Regions from separate parts of the Caloranaerobacter sp. TR13 genome, predicted to be linked through region 2. Evidence: riboswitches for the same ligand, from Rfam matches in the RefSeq annotation. Region 2 holds a riboswitch; each other region holds the start of a gene.

Region 1 (2,208 bases), on a different contig from region 2:
ATTCCACCTATTAAAAGAGATATGAATAATATTAATAAAAATGAATGGAGCTTTTGGAAAGATTTTAAAGAAGGGATAGTATTTTTAAAGGGGCAGAAAGCTATAGTTGTGCTACTAGGATTTGCATTAATAATTAATTTTCTATTTAATCCCATTTTTCAGATAGTATTTCCTAAAACAATAAAGTTTACATTAAATCTAACGGCTAAGGAAAATGGCATTTTGAGTTCTGCATTCCCAATTGGAGCAATAATAGGGATGTTTATATTATCGATATTGCCATCTAGAGAAAAATATTATATGTTCATGATAAATGGTATTATAGCAGATGGTTTGATTATGATGCTGTTTGGTATTCCATTGATATTTTTCAAGTTTTCATTCATTTCATCTTTTGGCGTTTATGCAATATTTTTATTTTTAATTTTAATACTAGGAATTGTTAATGCTTTGGTTAATGTGCCTATTAATACGACATTTCAAAAAATAGTACCTGATGAATTTAGAGGCAGATTTTTTGGAATATTGAATACATTAAGTCAGGGGATAGTACCATTAGGGTTAGCTGCACTTGGGTATATTTCAGATAAATTAGCTTCTTCAACTATATTTATTATTTCAGGGATTATAGTTTCATTATTGGGAATATTTATGTTCTTCATACCAGAGCTAAAGGAGTTCTAAGCATAGATAAAATGTGTTTATAAATTATAAAAATGGGTAAAAAAATTATATAAAAAGAAGGAATTTGTAAAAAAACATCGAAACTGATATAAAATAATTATTTGAGTTTTTAGTGGTACAAAAATTGTAAACGATTACACATTGATAAAGGCAAACCTATCGAAAGGTGGGGACGCAAAGCTATGGACCTAAGGTATTATTTACTATGGTTGCCAGGCTGCCAATTTGTAGAAAACACCTACTGTTTTTGTCTTTATCAGTAGGTGTTTTTCATTTACATACACAGGGAGGAGTTGGTCATATGATAAGGTTAATTAAAGTTGATAGTCAGCTCTTGACAGAAGAATATTTGCATGGAGGGATTAGTAGAATTGCTAAATTATTAGATTACGATGTAGCAAAATTAATTGCATTTGATGAAAGTAGTACTTATGCTACATTTGAGAGGGTTTTTATTAGAAAAGGCATAGATTATAATGTAAGTTATAAAGACTCTAAACGTTTAATAAAGCACTTCTCCAACTGTGTTTTCGCGCTATTAATAAAGACTAAACAAATTGTTTTTCTAAGTAAAAATGAAGATGACAAAGCTGATTATTTACCTTTAATTGAAGAAATGGAAAACGAAATTTATATACCGTTATTTTCTGGAAATAGTAAGTCTAGAGAAGTAACAGGTTGTCTATATTTAGGAAGTACAGATAAAACTAAAGTAGTTGATGGTAGTACATTTTTAGATAAAGATATATCTAGAGAATTATCAATTATACAAAATCTATATCAGTTAGAATATATCAAAATATCTAGAAAAAAAAGAATGCTAAATGTAATATATATGATGTCTCAAATAATAAGGGAAAGAGAACCTTATATGGTAACTCATCCATATAATGTGGCACAATGGTCACTAGCTATAGGAAAAGAACTAGGATTTAATGAAAAACGATTAGAAACATTATATCTATCAGCAGTATTACATGATTTAGGTAAAATTTATATAAGTGCAGACATATTAAATAAACCAACAAAATTAACTAATGAGGAATATGAAAAGGTAAAGAAACATTCCATATATAGCTATAGAATTATAAAAAATATGTTTGATTATACAGAAAGTTTTAATGAAATAGCGATTTTTACAAAGCATCATCATGAAAGGTATGACGGTACAGGTTATCCAGATGGATTAAAGGGAGAAGAAATACCTTTGGAAAGCAGGATAATAAGTGTTGCAGATGCAGTAGATGCCATGATGTCAAATAGGACATATAAAAAAGCTAAATCGATAAATCTTGTTATAAATGAGCTTATTAAAAATAAAGGTAAGCAATTCGATCCTAATATCACAAAAATTATGATTGAAATATTGATGAAATCTAAAGCTATAAATGAGCAAATATTATCGGAACCTATTATATGGGGAACATTGTTAATTACAACATCAGAAAAAGAATACTTTGTTGAAGGTACATTAGTTAGAAATGAAGATAAGTATAAATTCATGACTGAAACATTTGACTTTGA
Region 2 (2,208 bases):
TAATGCAACATCAACAATTGGATTTTCTTGAATATCATAAGTTAATTTATGTGCGTTTATCCAATAGTCAGTTGATTGCCAGTAAAATACAACTTCAGTATTTTCATTATATTTTAAAGTTATTTTATTTCTTTCTCTCTTATCTACAGGAATAGCTGTTAATTCATCATCAGTTTTCCCTTCTAATGTTTCACCTAATTCAATATATTCATCAGTATTATTCTTATCAGAAAAATGACCATATAGTTTATAGAATCTATACTTTGGATCATATTCTTCATGGAAAACCACTTTAAAATCTACAGGTTGTCCAATCTCATTATTATTTTCATCTACTATTACCGAACTGCCTTCAATCGCTATTTGTTCTGAATCAACAACATTAAACAATTCAACTTCTATAGTATCATTATCATAATACTCATCTTTTGCTATATTAAATTCCGGTGGTTCTGGTATCCAATAGAATTTTATACTTTTATTTAGATAGTTAAGTTCTATCTCATTTTTCTTTGCTGCATATACAGGTATTGCAGTCCTTGCATTTTCTGACTTATTGATAAAATCTTCATCAAGTCTAGAATATTCTTCGCCATTTCTAGAATCAACAAAGTGCCCAAAAAGTTCAAAATCTGGTGTATAAACATCTTGCCCATATACATTTTCTATTACACTTTTAAACTCAACTTTAAATTCAGTGGCTAGTTCTTCAATAGGTTGTTCAAATTCATCTAAAGGAATAGATTTGCCATAAACAACTGTAGTTACTGTCTCATTAGAACCTTCGCCATTATATTCAGTATTTAGCAGTTGAATATGTAAATCGTCTCCAAAACCCATATACTGTGCATCTGCATTGTTAATAATAAATTCTGGTTCATTTACTTCTATGCTGTATGCTACACCTAAATTAAAAGTAAACAGATTAAATAAAAGTGCTAAAACCATTAATACTGAAGTTGTTTTTTTAGATGCATACTTAAGCATCTTTCTCAAATTTTCCACCTCCTAATCTAAAAAAAATTAAAAAAACCTAGTACAAACGTACTAGGCAAACTAACCATAAGAATATCATAAACTTACTTAACCATGAAAACAATTTCATGGGCAGCCTGGCAACCATAGGATATTAATCCTTTAGGCCCATAGCTTTGCGTCCTAACCTTTCGGTTAGTTTGCCAAAATATTCATTTTAGGATATCTCCTTTAACTCTTGCAAAATATTTATCGACATAATTTAACATTTTTTTAACCTAAAAGTAAAAATTTTATCAAAATCTAAACAAAAAAGGATGCAAAACTGCATCCTTTAAGCCTTAGCTTTTTCTTTTTCTTTTCCTTTAGCTGGCACTACGTAAGCTAGATAATATACAACAGGAACAATAATAGCTCCGCCAACAATATTACCTAAAGTAACAGGAATTAAGTTCTTGATCCAAATTTGTCCCCAAGTAACTTGAGCTCCTAAAAATTTACCTAAAGAAATAAAATACATGTTAGCTACACTATGCTCATATCCTGATAAAACAAATAGCATTATTGGGAACCAACAAGCAAATATTTTAGATATTACATCAGTAGCTCCTGTTGCTAACCAAACAGCTAATACAACTAACATATTACATAAAATTGCTCTAAAGAAAGCTTGGCTAAATGTCAAACCAACTTTTCCAGTAGCAATCTTCACAGCTAGTTGAGTTGCTGGAGCATCTACTTTATAAAAACCAGATTTAACTACAACTACAGCTAATAATATTGATCCAATAAAGTTTCCTAAATAAACAAAAAACCAGTTTTTCAACATTTGATTTAATTTAATTCTTTTATCCATTAAAGCTAATGTCATAAGATTGTTGCCTGTGAACAATTCAGCCCCTGCTATTACAACTAACATAAGTCCTACAGGGAATACTGCAGCCCCCATAAATTTCATAAGTCCAACATCAATATTTTTTAATGTTTGCATAACTGTAATATCAGCCTGTGCACCAAAACCTATAAAAATACCTGCAAAAATACCTAATAAAATCATTTGTAAAGTTGGTAAATTAGCCTTTTTTATACCAGCATTAATAGTAGCTTGTGCTATTTCTGGTGGTGTCAATATTCTCTTTTGCATTTTATTACTCCTTTCTATTCATTATCATTTATTATAACTTCTAATTCACCACTATTTGGGTCAATTAGAAAACCATGAACCTTAACATC
Region 3 (2,208 bases), on a different contig from region 2:
GGTACAGACGGAGCAAGATTATCATTTATGGGGCTTCCTACTCCTAACATCTTCACTGGAGGGCATAACTTCCATGGAAGATATGAATATATACCAACATTTGCAATGGAAAAGGCAGTTGAAGTTATTTTAAAAATTGTAGAAATATATGCAAAAAAATAATAGTCGAAGAACAGTAGTCCTTCGGCTCATTTTTTAATCTTTGAAATTATATTTTCAGCCCATTGTCTCACTTTATTTGCATTCTGTTCTTTATCATATTTTAATGGGTCTTTAAAACCTATTTCCCCTAGTATCTGGTTACCCTCTAATTTTTTTCTCATATTTTCAAAAGTACTTGAGCTTTTGCCACTATAACAGCAGAATAACGCTATATACTTATCTTTTAGCTTGATGGTATCGAAAAATGTATTAAAAGCTGGAGCATAAGTGCCAGCCCATACAGGTGTGCCTATAAAAATTACGTCATAATCATCAGGATTTTTATCAAAAGGAAATAATTTAGGCTTTTCTTTGAAAACGACCTGTTTACCACCCCAAAAATATCTCATAAACCCATGAGTACTAATTTCTTTCTCAGGCTTTAATTTTAAAATATCTGCATTAATCTTATCTGCAATATTTTCAGCTATAAATTCTGTGTTTCCTTCCAGAGAATAATAAAGCACTAGCTTTTTTAATTGTCTATCATCCATTTAAAACACCTCTTTATTAATATCTGTACTATCTATATTCGTGATAATTAGAAATAGAATATTAATTTTGATAAAAAACAGGAATAAGAAGAAACTTTTATTTTTATATCACATAATATTTTCCATTAAATATTTTTCCCATTTAGTCCACAAATCACCTATACTATCAACTAAAAATGGATCAAATTGAATACCTCTATTCCTAATAATCTCATCATAGCATTCCTTAAATGTAAACCTATCTCTATATGGCCTATTAGATGTCATAGCATCAATTGTATCACAAATAGCTATTATTCTAGAACCTAACGGAATCTCTTCCTCTTTCAACCCATGTGGATACCCTTTTCCATCCCATCTTTCATGATGATGTAGCACTAATTTAGCTATATTTTTCAATTTATTTGACCTTATTAATATTGAATACCCTATTTCTGGATGAGATTTTATCTTATCCCATTCATCTTTTGTCAAAGAATCTTTCTTATTTAATATGTAATCAGGAATACCTATCTTCCCGATATCATGCAGTTGAGCTGCTATATAAATTATACTAATTTGATATGAAGGTAAATTTAATTTTTTACAAAGATCAAAAATCATCGATGCAACTCTACTTGAATGTCCACCAGTATAAATATCTTTAGCTTCTAGTGATGCAACCAAGCATTTCATGATATCATAAGAAATATTATTGTTTATTACAAACTCCATTTTTTCCCCCCTAAACCTCATTACTCTTTTGTATAAAAAAAATACCCAACATGGGTACCTTCTGCCTAAGTCAAATAATATAAAAACAATATGGCAGTCTGGCAATCGTAGGACAAAAATCCCTTAGACCCATGACTTTGCGCCCCTACCTTTCGATAGGTTTGCCTTTATCATATTATTCAATATTAAATTGGTGCTTTATACCTGTTTATAAATTCACATTTTTACATATTCTACACTAATAAACAAATTCCTTCTTTTTTTCGTTAATTTTTTTTCAAAATTCTACAAAAACAATATAGTATTTAACTTAGCTATCTTATATATTAAAAAACTAAGTTTATTCACAAATTAAAAAGCAGCCTTTAGCTGCCTTTTAGTCTTGAGATAATATTTTTTCTGCTACATCATCTAGGTCTTTTCCGTTTATATGTGCTTTTTCATATGTCTTCCCTATTTTTGCAGTTTTGCATCCAGCTTTCAAACCTGCAATAATATCTGTATCCATATCTCCTATCATCCAACTTTGACTTAGATCTATATTGTATTTTTCAGCAAGGTCTAAAATCATGCCAGGTTTAGGCTTTCTGCATTCTGATTTTCTGTAAAAATCAGGACAAAATCTAATATCTTTAATTTCACAGTACGGCTTAAGTTCTTCTAATAGCCTTTTATGTATTTTATCTAAATCTTCTTCTGTTAAATATCCTAATTCAATACCACCTTGATTAGTAACTATAAATAATGTATATCCAGCATCATATAACTTTTTTAACCCTTTTTTAGCCGATTCATAAAT

The links. Region 2 has a riboswitch for cyclic di-GMP ahead of TR13x_RS08615 (hypothetical protein). Riboswitches for the same ligand answer to the same signal wherever they lie in the genome.
Region 1: another riboswitch for cyclic di-GMP. It lies ahead of TR13x_RS03485 (HD-GYP domain-containing protein); the one in region 2 lies ahead of TR13x_RS08615 (hypothetical protein).
Region 3: another riboswitch for cyclic di-GMP. It lies ahead of TR13x_RS03420 (HD-GYP domain-containing protein); the one in region 2 lies ahead of TR13x_RS08615 (hypothetical protein).

What each region holds. Positions count from the first base shown of each region.
Region 1 covers NZ_JXLL01000002.1:60,168-62,375, forward strand. Annotated here, with positions in the region: gene TR13x_RS03480 (MFS transporter) at 1-684, shown strand, start outside; cyclic di-GMP riboswitch class I at 824-909, shown strand; gene TR13x_RS03485 (HD-GYP domain-containing protein) at 986-2,208, shown strand, end outside.
Region 2 covers NZ_JXLL01000013.1:14,771-16,978, reverse strand. Annotated here, with positions in the region: gene TR13x_RS08615 (hypothetical protein) at 1-996, opposite strand, end outside; cyclic di-GMP riboswitch class I at 1,104-1,190, opposite strand; gene TR13x_RS08610 (formate/nitrite transporter family protein) at 1,310-2,119, opposite strand; gene TR13x_RS08605 (carbonic anhydrase) at 2,134-2,208, opposite strand, start outside.
Region 3 covers NZ_JXLL01000002.1:45,734-47,941, reverse strand. Annotated here, with positions in the region: gene pepT (peptidase T) at 1-162, shown strand, start outside; gene TR13x_RS03425 (flavodoxin) at 189-695, opposite strand; gene TR13x_RS03420 (HD-GYP domain-containing protein) at 804-1,409, opposite strand; cyclic di-GMP riboswitch class I at 1,499-1,585, opposite strand; gene TR13x_RS03415 (HAD-IIIA family hydrolase) at 1,786-2,208, opposite strand, start outside.